Regions from separate parts of the Flavonifractor sp. genome, predicted to be linked through region 3. Evidence: predicted binding sites of a transcription regulator. Region 3 holds the regulator's gene; each other region holds the start of a gene.
The links. The regulator HrcA, encoded in region 3, represses chaperone genes, less so after heat shock. The targets are predictions, from matches to a motif close to TGTTAGCACTCNNNNNNNNNGAGTGCTAACA.

Region 1 (4,163 bases), on a different contig from region 3:
GCGGCCTTCTCCTCGTCGGTCTCGGGGAGGGCGTCGTCGTCGTCCACCGACTTGAAGGGCACGTCGTCCACCGCGCCCAGGGCGTCCACCACGAACTGGTCGGGCTCGTCGGTGAGGTAGAGGATCTCGTACCCCTTGTCCCGGATGCGCTCGGCCTGGGGCAGCTTGGCCAGCTGGGCCGCATCCTCGCCGCAGGCGTAGTAGATATACTTCTGCTCCTCGGGCATGCGGGCCTTGTACTCGGCCAGGGAGGTGAGCTTGCCCTCCTTGGAGGAGAAGAAGAGCAGCAGATCCTTCAGCAGGTCCTTGTGGACGCCGTAATCGGACACCACGCCCACCTTGATCTGGGTGCCGAAGGCCTTCCAGAAGGTCTCGTACTTCTCCCGCTCGTCCTTCTGGAGGCGGAGCAGCTCGGCCTTGATCTTCTTCTCCAGGTTGTTGGCGATCACCTTCAGCTGGCGGGTGTGCTGGAGCATCTCACGGGAGATGTTCAGGGAGAAGTCCTGGGAGTCCACCACGCCCTTCACAAAGCGGAAGTGGTCGGGCAGCAGATCGGCGCACTTGTCCATGATGAGCACGCCGGAGGAATAGAGCTGCAGGCCCTTCTGGTAGTCCCGGGAGTGGAAGTCAAAGGGGGCGTGGGAGGGGATATAGAGCATGGCCTTGTACTCCACCGCGCCCTCGGCGGACACGTGGATCACGCTGAGGGGATCCTCCCAGTCGCCGTACTTCTCCTTGTAGAACTGGTTGTACTCCTCGGGCTTCACCTCGCTCTTGGGCCGCTGCCACAGGGGCACCATGGAGTTGAGGGTCTCCCACTCGTCGTAGTCCTCCCACTCCGGCTTGTAGTCGTCGCCGGCGTCCTCCGGGCGGGGCTTCTGGCGGGACTTGTGCATGAGCATGACGATGGGGTAGTGGACGTAGTCGGAGTACTTCTTGATCAGCTCCGCCAGGCGGTACTGCTCCAGATACTCGTCGTACTTGTCGTCGTCGGTGTTGGCCTTGATGTGGAGCACGATGTCGGTGCCCACGGTGTCCTTCCCGCACTGGGTGAGGGTGTACCCGTCGGCGCCGGTGGACTCCCACTGCCACGCCTCATCGGCGCCGTAGGCCCGGGAGGTGACGGTGACCCTGTCGGCCACCATGAAGGCGGAGTAGAAGCCCACGCCGAACTGGCCGATGATGTCCACGTCAGAGGGCTTGTCCCCCTCGGCCGCGGCCATGTCCTGCTTGAACTGGAGGGAGCCGCTGCGGGCGATGGTGCCCAGGTTGCTCTCCAGCTCTTCGCGGGTCATGCCGATGCCGTTGTCGCTGATGGTCAGGGTGCGGGCAATCTGGTCGGGGGTGAGGGTGATCTTCAGCTCCGACCGGTCCACCCCCACCTTGTCGTCGGTGAGGGCCCTGTAGGCCAGCTTGTCCAGGGCGTCGCTGGCATTGGACACCAGCTCCCGCAGGAAGATCTCCTTGTGGGTGTAGATGGAGTTGATCATCAGATCCAGCAGGCGCTTGGACTCGGCCTTGAACTGTTTCTTTGCCATGGTGATGGATGCCTCCTATATGAAAACTCATTTGTAAATAGATAGCGTTAGCACTCAAACTTTCCGAGTGCTAACGCTATCATAGTCCTTCGAACCGAAAATTTCAAGAGGGTTCAAAAATTGTTTACAATTTCAGCCGCCGGTACGGGGCTCTCCCAGGATCTCCCGGCAGTTGGCGGCGGCCTCCTCCAGCCGCGCGGCCAGGGCGCTGTCGGCGCCGGCGGGGATGGAGGACGCGTCGGTGAGGGTGAACACCCGCTCCGTCCCGTCCCGGCGCACCATGAGCATGGGCACATAGTCCCAGCCGGTGACGGAGGCCTCCCCGGCGGCGTTGTCGCGGGTCAGCTCCACGGTGAGCACCGCCGTGGTGTCGGTGAGGGGATCCACCTGGGAGGAGATGAAGTTGCCCAGGGAGTAGCACACAAATCCGGTGCGCTCTGTCCCGTCCCAGCCGGTGACGGTGCGCTGCTCGATGGGCTGGGGCACGTGGGAGTGGCCCCCCAGCACCAGATCCGCCCCGTTTGCGATGAGCAGGTCGGCGAGCTCCTCCTGATAGGAGTTCTGGGTGGTCTGGTACTCCACCCCCCAGTGGATCATCACGGCGATGAGATCCGTGTCCAGGGCCCGGGCGGCGGCCAGATCCTCCTCCAGCCTGCCGGTGTCCGGGGTAGAGAGGGTGGTCATGTAGTCGGTGTTGAACAGGCTGACGGCGTAGTCCCGCCCCTGGGGGACGGGGATGCCGTTGGTGCCGTAGGTGTAGCCCAGGAAGGCCACCGAGATGCCCCCCACGTCGGCCACGTGGATGGTGTTTTCCGCCTGCTCCTCTGCCGAGCGGCAGGTGCCCACGTGGGCCAGCCCGGCGCCGTCCAGGGCGTCCAGGGTGGACACCAGGCCGTCCCAGCCCCGGTCTAAACAGTGGTTGTTGGCGGTGAGGAGCAGGTCAAAGCCCGCCTCCGCCAGATCCCCGGCCAGGGCGGCGGGGGACTTGAAGGCCGGGTAGCCGGAATAGGGCCCCGTCTCGGACAGGGTGGTCTCCAGGTTGGCCACGGCGTAGTCCGCCGCCTGGAGGTAGGGCGCGGCCTGGGCGAAGATGGGGGAGTAGTCATAGCCCCCCTGCCCCTCGTCCCAGGCGTCGTTGGTGACGGGCATGTGGCTCATGATGTCGCCGCACACCGCCAGGGTGGCCACCGTGGGGGACGGCGTGGGGGTGGGGGTGGGCTCCGGGGTGGGGGTGACCTCCACCGTGGGCGGAGGGGCGGGCGTCTCCGCCGGGGCGGCGGGGGCGCACCCCGCCAGCATAAGCAGGGCCAGACAGAGGCCCGTCCAGGTTTTTTTCAATCAGGTATCCTCCTCCACGGCGGCATAGACCGCCTGGGCAATTTCGCCGCATATCGCGTAGATGCCGTGCTCGTCCACCACGCCGTCGGCCCCGGAGGTGAGCACCACCACCCCGTCGCCGGTGTCCGGGTCGTAGGAGAGCAGGGCATACTGGCCGTAGGCCGAGCCGGTGTGGTAGTACAGCCCCTCCCGGCCGTACAGCTCCTCCTGGTACCGCAGGGGGCGGCACTGGAGGAAGGTGGAGCGGCCGTCGGACACGGGGGTGTCCAGGGGCGTCTCCATCCAGGCCACCGACTCCGGGGAGAGCAGAACCTGCCCCTCATATGCCCCGTCGTTGGCCAGCACGGCCGCCAGCTTGGCCAGATCCCCGGCGTTGCACGTGAAGCCCCCGTCGAAGAAGTTGCCCTTGTGGCCGGGGGCGTAGTCCAGGGTGTAGCTCCGCTGCTCCGACGTGGAGCGGGCCAGGGAGCCGCCGTAGTAGTACAGGGTGGCCAGCAGATCGGTGTTGTCCACGCTGCCCCCCTCAAAGGCGGCGTCGATGCCCAGCGGATCCAGCAGGCCCTCCGCCAGCATGTAGTCCAGGGAGGTGTCCGCCGCCAGCTCCAGGGTCATGCCCAGCACGGCGAAGCCGTAGTTGTTGTAGGCCCAGCCGGCGGGGTCGCCGGGCTCCACCGCGCGGTAGCCGCTGCCGCCGATGCGGCTCCGGGCGCCGGAGTAGGTGCGGGCGGACAGGCTGTCGCTGGCCGCCAGAGACGAGGTGTGGGTGAGCAGGGTGTCGATGGTCACCGGCGTGTCCGGATACCAGGGGTTGACGGAGGTGGTGTCCCACCATGTACCGATGGGCGCGTCCAGGGTGACGGTGCCGTCCTCGGAGAGCAGCATGGCGCACATGCCCACCACCACCTTGGTCAGGGAGGCCACCCGCAGCTTGTGATCGGTGGTCATGGGGGCGCTGTTCAGGGTGGCCCAGCCCCAGGCGGCCTGGGCGGTGACGGTGCCGTCCTCAATCACCGCCGCCTGGACCCCCACCGCCCCGTGGTGCTCCGCCGCCTCCTCCACAAAGGCGGCCAGCTCCCCGTCCGTCAGGGGCGGCTTGGGGGGTGGCGTGGGCTCCAGGGTGGGGGTGGGCGTGGGGGACGGCAGGGTGAGCTCAGGCGGAGTGGTCTCCGCCTGAGCGGGTTGCGTCCCGCCGCACCCGGACAGCAGCAGAGCCAGGGCCAGGCACAGCACAAGCACGCTTCGCTTCAAGAGGAATCCTCCTTGTTCTCTTTCTCCCCACTGTAGCAC
Region 2 (4,163 bases), on a different contig from region 3:
GACGAGCAGGGGGGCACCAATGTGCTCACCCTGACGGACACGGAGGGCGCCGTCACCAAGATCCCCGTCTACGACCTGCCCTCCATCCTGGCCCAGCGGGGCGCCGCCTCCGCCCAGTTCCCCCTGACCCGGGGAAAGCTGCCCGCCTTCTCCGACGTGTCCCCCCGGGACTGGCACGCCCTGTGGGTGGACATCGCCTATAATGTGGGCCTGGTCTCCGGCGTGGGGGGCGGCCGCTTCGCCCCCGGGCAGACCCTCACCGTGGCGGAGGCCATCCAGCTGGCCGCCACGGTGGAGAGCCGCTACCGGGGGGACTCCTTCCATGAGGAGACCGCCTCCGGCGCCAAGTGGTACACGCCGGCGGTGGACTACTGCTTGGCCAACGGCATTCTGAAGGCGGAGACAGCGGCCCGGACAGACTACAACCGGCCCATCACCCGGCGGGAGGCGGCGGAGCTCTTCGCCGCCACCTCCCTGGCCAAATCCCTGCCCGAGCTCAACGACCGGAACCGGGTGCGCACCTCCGTCCCGGACGTGCACCCCGGCGAGCGGGGGGCGGAGGCGGTCTACGCCCTGTACGCCAAGGGCATCCTGTCCGGGGTGGACGGGGGCATGACCTTCAGCCCCGGCGGCACCTTTACCCGGGCGGAGGCGGCGGCCATCGTGTCCCGCATGGCCCGGGCGGAACAGCGCATCGTCCTCTGGGGCCGCTGAGCCGGACGGGGAACAGACAGAGAAGAAGATACTGCGATAGGCCCTCTTGAAGCTGCAAAAAGTTCAGCAGCCCGCAGGAAAGATCTTTCCTGCGGGCTGAGAAGGGAGGAAGGCGCGTGCGCCACCTGTTTCTGCTCAACCCCCGGGCGGGAAAATATGACCGCACCCAGGAGGTGCGGGAGAAGATCCGCTTCGCCCTGGCGGGGCGGGAGGAGCCCTGGGAGGCGGCGGTGACGCAGTACCCCGGCCATGCCGCGGAGCTGGCCCGGGCCGCGGCGGAGACGGGGGAGGCCGTGCGCATCTACGCCTGCGGCGGGGACGGCACCCTCAACGAGTGCGCCGTGGGGGCGGCCGGCTTTGCCAATGCCGCCGTCACACACTACCCCATGGGCTCGGGCAACGACTTTCTGCGCATGTTCGGCCCGGATGCCCCCCGGTTCTACGACCTGAAGGAGCTGCTGGACGCCCCCCAGGCTCCCATGGATCTCATCGACTGCAACGGGCACCTGGCCCTCAACGTGTGCTCCGTGGGCTTTGACGCCCGCATCGGCCTGGGAGCCGGGGACTTCAAGGGCCTGCCCCTGGTATCCGGCACCATGGCCTACCAGCTCTCGGCGGTGCGGGCCATTCTCCAGGGCATCCACCGGCCCTACCGGGTGTCCATCGACGGGGAGGAGCTGCCGGGAAGTGAGTTCACCCTCATGTGCGCCTGCAACGGCCGCTACTACGGCGGCGGCTTCAATCCCAGCCGCACCGCCATGCCCGACGACGGCCTGCTGGATTTCGTGGTGATCCCCGCCGTGTCCCGCCTCACCGTGGTCTCCCTCATCGGCAAGTACGCCAAGGGGGGCGCGGGGGACATCGAGGGGGTTATTGTCCGCCGGGGGCGGGAGATGCACGTGGTGTGCGACCGTGTGAGCCGCATCAACCTGGACGGGGAAGAGATGCTGGATTCTGAGCTCTCCGTCACCGTGTCTGCTAAAAAAGTGAACTTTTTTTATCCGGCCGGCACCCACTGGGATCCGGCACGGAGGAGTAAAACTTAAAAATCAAAGAAAAACGGAGAAAAAAGAAGCGCGAAGTGGAAAATGAGCGCTAAATCGAGTTGGACTCCGCGCAGAATGGAAATTTAACAGAAAATTCAAAAATTAGGGCTTGCAGAAATCTGCCAGTGAGGGTATTATTATAAGCGGGTTAGCACTCCGAAGAAATGAGTGCTAACCCGCTGAAAGCGTTTATAACAATTTGCAGAATATAAGGAGGAACCCATTATGAAACTCAAGCCCCTTGCTGACCGTGTGGTCATTAAGCTGGTGGAGGCAGAGGAGAAGACCAAGAGCGGCATCATCCTGACCGGCTCCGCCAAGGAGAAGCCCGAGGTGGCCGAGGTCATCGAGGTGGGCCCCGGCGGCATGGTGGACGGCAAGGAAGTCACCATGACCGTGAAGAAGGGCGACAAGGTCATCACCAGCAAGTACTCCGGCACCGAGGTCAAGATCGACGGCGAGGAGTACACCATCGTGCGGCAGAACGACATCCTGGCGATTGTCGAATAAGTCTAGGGAGGATTGCATCCCCCCTAGATACAAAACCGCCGCGCCGCCTGTGGCGGCACAGCGGTTTTGATACCCCCCTCGCCTTTCCACCGGAAAGGCGGCCCTGGCCGCCGCGGCCAGGGGTTAAGGTGTCCTGCGCAGGCGCATGTCCTGCTCCGGACGGATTTCCATTTTGTTCGCCGCCAAGCGGCGAAGCGGGGGCACGGCCCCTGCACCCCATGATTGAATGAACTTTCCTGAATTTTGGAGGTAATGTGTTATGGCTAAGATTATCTGCTACGGCGAGGACGCCCGCCACGCGCTGGAGCGCGGCGTCAACCAGCTGGCCGACACCGTGAAGATCACCATGGGCCCCAAGGGCCGCAACGTGGTGCTGGACAAGAAGTTCGGCGCCCCCCTGATCACCAACGACGGCGTGACCATCGCCAAGGAGATCGAGCTGGACGACCCCTATGAGAACATGGGCGCCCAGCTGGTGAAGGAAGTCGCCACCAAGACCAACGACGTGGCCGGCGACGGCACCACCACCGCCACCCTGCTGGCCCAGGCCATCATCCGCGAGGGCCTGAAGAACCTGGCCGCCGGCGCCAACCCCATGGTCATGAAGAAGGGCATCGCCAAGGCCACCGCCGCCGCTGTGGAGGCCATCAAGGCCAACTCCAAGAAGGTCAACGGCTCTGACGACATCGCCCGCGTGGGCACCGTGTCCTCCGGCGACGAGGTCATCGGCAAGCTGATCGCCGAGGCCATGGAGAAGGTCTCCCACGACGGCGTCATCACCGTGGAGGAGTCCAAGACCGCCGAGACCTACAGCGAGGTTGTCGAGGGCATGCAGTTCGACCGGGGCTACATCACCCCCTATATGGTCACCGACACCGAGAAGATGGAGGCCGTCCTGGACGACGCCCTGATCCTGATCACCGACAAGAAGGTGTCCAACATCCAGGAGCTGCTGCCCATCCTGGAGCAGGTGGTGCAGTCCGGCAAGAAGCTGCTGGTCATCGCCGAGGACGTGGAGGGCGAGGCCCTGTCCACCCTGATTGTCAACAAGCTGCGCGGCACCCTGAACGTGGTGTGCGTCAAGGCCCCCGGCTTCGGCGACCGCCGCAAGGAGATGCTGGAGGATATCGCCGTGCTGACCGGCGGCACCGTCATCACCTCCGACATGGGCTATGAGCTCAAGGAGGCCACCATGGATATGCTGGGCAAGGCCCGCCAGGTGAAGGTCTCCAAGGAGAACACCATCATCGTGGACGGCGCCGGCTCCGCCGATGCCATCAAGGCCCGCGTGAACCAGATCCGCAGCCAGATCGAGACCACCACCTCCGACTACGACCGCGAGAAGCTCCAGGAGCGCCTGGCCAAGATGGCCGGCGGCGTGGCTATCATCCGCGTGGGCGCCGCCACCGAGGTGGAGATGAAGGAGAAGAAGCTCCGCATCGAGGACGCCCTGAACGCCACCCGCGCCGCTGTGGAAGAGGGCATCGTGGCCGGCGGCGGCACCGCCTACGTCAACGCTGTGGCCGCTGTGGAGAAGCTGGTCAACGAGGTTGAGGGCGACGAGAAGACCGGCGTGTCCATCATCGCCCGCGCCCTGACCGAGCCCGTGAAGCAGATCGCCGCCAACGCCGGCATCGACGGCTCCGTGGTGCTGGAGAAGATCAAGGAGTCCGGCAAGACCGGCTACGGCTTCGACGCCTACAACGAGACCTATGTGGACATGATCTCCGCCGGCATCGTGGATCCCACCAAGGTGACCCGCACCGCTCTGGAGAACGCCGCTTCCATCTCCTCCGTGCTGCTGACCACTGAGGCTCTGGTGGCCGACAAGCCCCAGCCCCCCACGCCCGCGGCTCCCGCTGCACCCGACATGGGCGGCATGTATTAAGAGAC
Region 3 (4,163 bases):
TCCTTCTTGAACTCGGCGGCCATCCAGTCCATGACGCACTTGTCGAAGTCGTCGCCGCCCAGGCGGTTGTTGCCGGCGGTGGCCAGCACCTCGATGACGCCGTCGTCGATGTCCAGGATGGACACGTCGAAGGTGCCGCCGCCCAGGTCGTACACCATGACCTTCTGGGACTGCTCCTTGTCCACGCCGTAGGCCACGGCGGCGGCGGTGGGCTCGTTGATGATGCGCTTGACGTCCAGGCCGGCGATCTTGCCGGCGTCCTTGGTGGCCTGGCGCTGGGCATCGGTGAAGTAGGCGGGCACGGTGATGACCGCCTCGGTGACGGTCTGGCCCAGATAGGCCTCGGCGTCGGCCTTCAGCTTCTGGAGGATCATGGCGCTGATCTCCTGGGGGGTGTAGGCCTTGCCGTCGATGTTCACCTTGTAGTTGGAGCCCATCTCACGCTTGATGGACATGATGGTGCGGTCGGGGTTGGTGATGGCCTGGCGCTTGGCCACCTGGCCCACCATGCGCTCGCCGTCCTTGGAGAAGGCCACCACGGACGGGGTGGTGCGGTTTCCCTCCGCGTTGGGGATGACGACGGCCTCGCCGCCCTCCATCACAGCCACACAGGAGTTGGTGGTACCAAGGTCAATACCAATAATCTTAGACATAATTCAGTTCCTCCCATATATAGAAAATTCTTTTTAACAAAATTGATAATGGATAATTGAAAATTAGAACTCCAAACCGGAAATTATCAATTCTCAATTGTCAAGTTTCAATTCTAATTGGCCACTTTGACCATGGCGAAGCGGATCACCTTGTCCCCGGACTTGAAGCCGGCCTGGAACACGTCCACGATGGTGTTTTCCCCGGCGCTCTCGTCCTCCACGTGCATCACGGCGTTGTGGAGGTTGGGGTCGAAGGTCTCACCCAGAGCGGGGATCTCCTCGATGCCCAGCTTGGCCAGGATCTCCTTGAGCTGGGTCATGGTCATCTCCACGCCCTTCTTGAAGGCCTCGTCGGCGGTCTCCTGCTTGAGGGCCCGCTCCAGGTTGTCGTACACCGGCAGGAAGGCGGCGGCGGTCTCCGCCTTGGAATCCGCCCAGGCGGACTCCTTCTCCTTCTGGCTGCGGCGGCGGTAGTTGTCATACTCGGCGGCCAGACGGAGGTACTTGTCCTCCTGGTCGCTCAGGTTCTTTTTCAGGGTCTCCAGCTCCTCCAGCAGGGGGTTGGGGGACTCGGCCTGCTCCTCCTGGGGCTGGACGGCCTCCTGGGCCTGGTCAGCGGCCTCCGGAGCGGCGGCCTCGTTCTTTTCCACGTTCTTCTCGTTCTGCTCGCTCATGGGATGTCATCATCTCCTATTTCTCGTCGTCCCTGCCCTGGGGCAGCTCCCCCCTGGCCGAACAGCCGGGAGAGACCCTCCGCCAGGTAGGACAGGCGTGCGGTTATCTTGGCATAGTCCATGCGGGTGGGGCCCACCACGCCGATGACGCCCCGCATCCCCTCGCCGATGTCATAGCTGGCCACCACAACGCTGGTGTCCTTTAAGGCGTCGGCCACGTTCTCCGGGCCAATGAGGATCTTCATGGGGTCGTCCTTGGGGACGGGGAAGCGGGCGGGATCGCTGTCCTCCGACAGATAGCTCATCAGGGGCTGGGCCCGATCCAGGCTCTGGTACTCGGGCAGCTCCAGCAGATGGGCCAGGCCGGAGGTATGCACCCGGCGCTGCTCCAGGCCCTCCAGCACCTCCATGGCGAAGGACACCACCAGGGAGATGAGCCCATAGGCCTCGCCGGCGGCGTGCTGGGCCACCCGCATCAGCTCCGGGGTGATCTCCGCCAGCGTCAGGCCGGTGAAGGTGGTGTTCAGCAGGGTGTTGAGCATCTGCAGCTGGGCCTCCGTCAGATCGGAGGGCAGGCGGATGAGCCGGTTGCGCACCACGTTGGTGTCGGTCATCACCACAATGATGAAGGCGTTGTGCTCCACCATCAGCAGGTCAAAGCGCCGGATGGTCACCTTGTCCATGCCGGAGGAGAGGGCGAAGGCGGGGTAGTTGGTCAGCCGGGACACCACCCGGCCCGCCTGATCCAGCACCCGGTCCAGCTCCTGCATCTTCAGGCGCAGGGCCTGGTTCATGCGCTCGGTCTCCTGCAGGGAGAGCTTGTGCTCCTCCATCAGCTCGTTGACGTAGAGCCGGTAGCCCTTGGGAGAGGGGATGCGCCCAGCGGAGGTGTGGGGCTTCTCCAGCAGGCCCATGGCCTCCAGATCCGCCATCTCGTTGCGGATGGTGGCGGAGGATACCTCCATGCCGATGGAGGAGGCGATGGCCTTGGAGCCTACCGGCTCCGCCGACTGGATATAGCTCTCGATGATGGCGCGGAGAATCCGCTTTTTTCGTTCAGTCAAATCCATTCCGGCCACCCTTTCATAGTTTTAGCACTCATACTCCTTGAGTGCTAAACATAATGTAACACTGTCCCGGGGAAATGTCAAGAGGTGCGGTTGTAAATTAAATGTGAACGAGGGAAAATCAAGCAATCCCGGGGGCGGACTGCCGGAATACCGCCGTTGACGGGACAGGCGCGGAATGATATGATAAGAGAACCAGAGGGGCGCAGCCCCCAAAATACAGACAAAGGAGGGGCGGCCTGTGGAAGAGCGACTGCCCGTGGAGATTATCGACTTTGAGGAGCGCTACAAGCCGGCGCTGGAGGACATCTCCCTGCCCTGGCTGCTGGAGTATGATCTGCTGGAGCCGGTGGATCTGGAGATGCTGGCCGAGCCCCACCGCTTTGTGGCCGACGGAGGCCGGGTACTGCTGGCCCGCTGCGGGGAGGAGATCGTGGGCATGGTGATGGTGGAGCTCCAGGGCGAGGGGCAGTGCGAGCTGCTCAAGCTGGGGGTTCGGGAGGCATACCGGGGCCGGGGCGTGGGGAATGCCCTGATGGAGGCCGCCCTCCAGGCCGCCCGGGACGCCGGGCAGAAGCGGGTGGTGCTCACCTCCAACCACAAGCTGAAAGCCGCCCTGAGCCTGTACGAGAAGTTTGGATTTGAATACACGACGTATTCTGACAAATGGTTTCAACTCTCCGACATCAGAATGGAGCGGGAGCTGTAAAAATATCCGGGCAGAACCCTTGGTTCTGCCCGGATATTTTTACAGCTTCAGTCGGGGTACTCAAACACCGCGCCGGTGGTGAGGGGGCGCAGGCGGCCTCCCAGTTCCTCCGCCAGCAGGGCGTATGCGGGGGCGCCGGTGCAGTGGCCGGTGCAGATCTCCCTCACGTCCAGCTCGTCCCGCAGGCGGCGGGCCAGGGCCCGCACCTCCTCCGGCGCGGGGCCCAGGGTGGCCGTGCCGCCTTTCCCCATCAGGTGGAAGCCCCCCAGCACCGCCCGGATGGGCCGGCCGGGGAAGCGGACACGGATGCCGTCCAGGATGTGATCCACGCCGGCGTGGCAGCAGGAGTTGAGCACCACCAGCCCTTCGGCCGTCTCCGCCGCCAGGGACTGCTCATGGCGGACGGCGTCGGGGATCAGGTGGAGCCCCTCCACCAGCGCCCGGGGGCCGTCGTCCAGATCAAACCGGCGGGCGTGGCGGCGGAAGAGGCCGGGGTTGAGCCCCACGTGCTCCCCGTGGAGCACGTCGTCCTCTACCACCGCGGGCCGGGCGCAGATCTGCGCCGTCCGGTTCACCCGGAAAAAGGCGGTGAAGCCGTCCCCGTGGTCGTAGTGGCCGTGGGACAGGGCGGCCGCCTCCACCCGGGACAGATCCACCCCCAGCCGCTGGGCGTTGAGCAGGAAGGCGCCGGACTCCCCGGCGTCCAGCAGATAGCGGCCGCCCCGGTACTCCAGGTAAAAGGACAGGCCGTGCTCCGCAACCAGCCCCTCGGGGGCGGAGTTCTCGATCAAAACCGTGATACGCATGGGGCAGGGCTCCTTTCCAGACAGAATTACAGACTGACGCGGGAGGCGGCGGTCTGCTTCAGGCCGTCCACCAGGGCGTCCACGTCCTCCCTGGTGTTGTCCGGGCCGAAGGAGATGCGCAGCACCCCCATCAGGGTGCGCTTGGGCAGGCCCAGGGCGGCGAACACGTGGCTGGGTTTGCCCTTGTGGCAGGCCGAGCCGGAGGACACATACACCCCCAGGTCGGACAGAGCCCGCACCAGCATCTCGCTGGG

Region 1: the regulator HrcA is predicted to act here: its motif matches at 1,584-1,614, upstream of htpG (molecular chaperone HtpG).
Region 2: the regulator HrcA is predicted to act here: its motif matches at 1,907-1,937, upstream of QZ378_RS08045 (co-chaperone GroES).

Annotation. Positions count from the first base shown of each region.
Region 1 covers NZ_JAHZDL010000012.1:21,116-25,278, reverse strand. The annotation lists gene htpG (molecular chaperone HtpG) at 1-1,538, opposite strand, end outside; gene QZ378_RS03100 (CapA family protein) at 1,671-2,876, opposite strand; gene QZ378_RS03095 (serine hydrolase) at 2,877-4,124, opposite strand.
Region 2 covers NZ_JAHZDL010000051.1:13,852-18,014, forward strand. The annotation lists gene QZ378_RS08035 (WG repeat-containing protein) at 1-714, shown strand, start outside; gene QZ378_RS08040 (diacylglycerol kinase family protein) at 831-1,760, shown strand; gene QZ378_RS08045 (co-chaperone GroES) at 1,986-2,270, shown strand; gene groL (chaperonin GroEL) at 2,530-4,158, shown strand.
Region 3 covers NZ_JAHZDL010000011.1:13,366-17,528, forward strand. The annotation lists gene dnaK (molecular chaperone DnaK) at 1-653, opposite strand, end outside; gene grpE (nucleotide exchange factor GrpE) at 767-1,327, opposite strand; gene hrcA (heat-inducible transcriptional repressor HrcA) at 1,324-2,397, opposite strand; gene QZ378_RS02850 (GNAT family N-acetyltransferase) at 2,636-3,103, shown strand; gene QZ378_RS02855 (MBL fold metallo-hydrolase) at 3,151-3,909, opposite strand; gene QZ378_RS02860 (cysteine desulfurase family protein) at 3,936-4,163, opposite strand, start outside.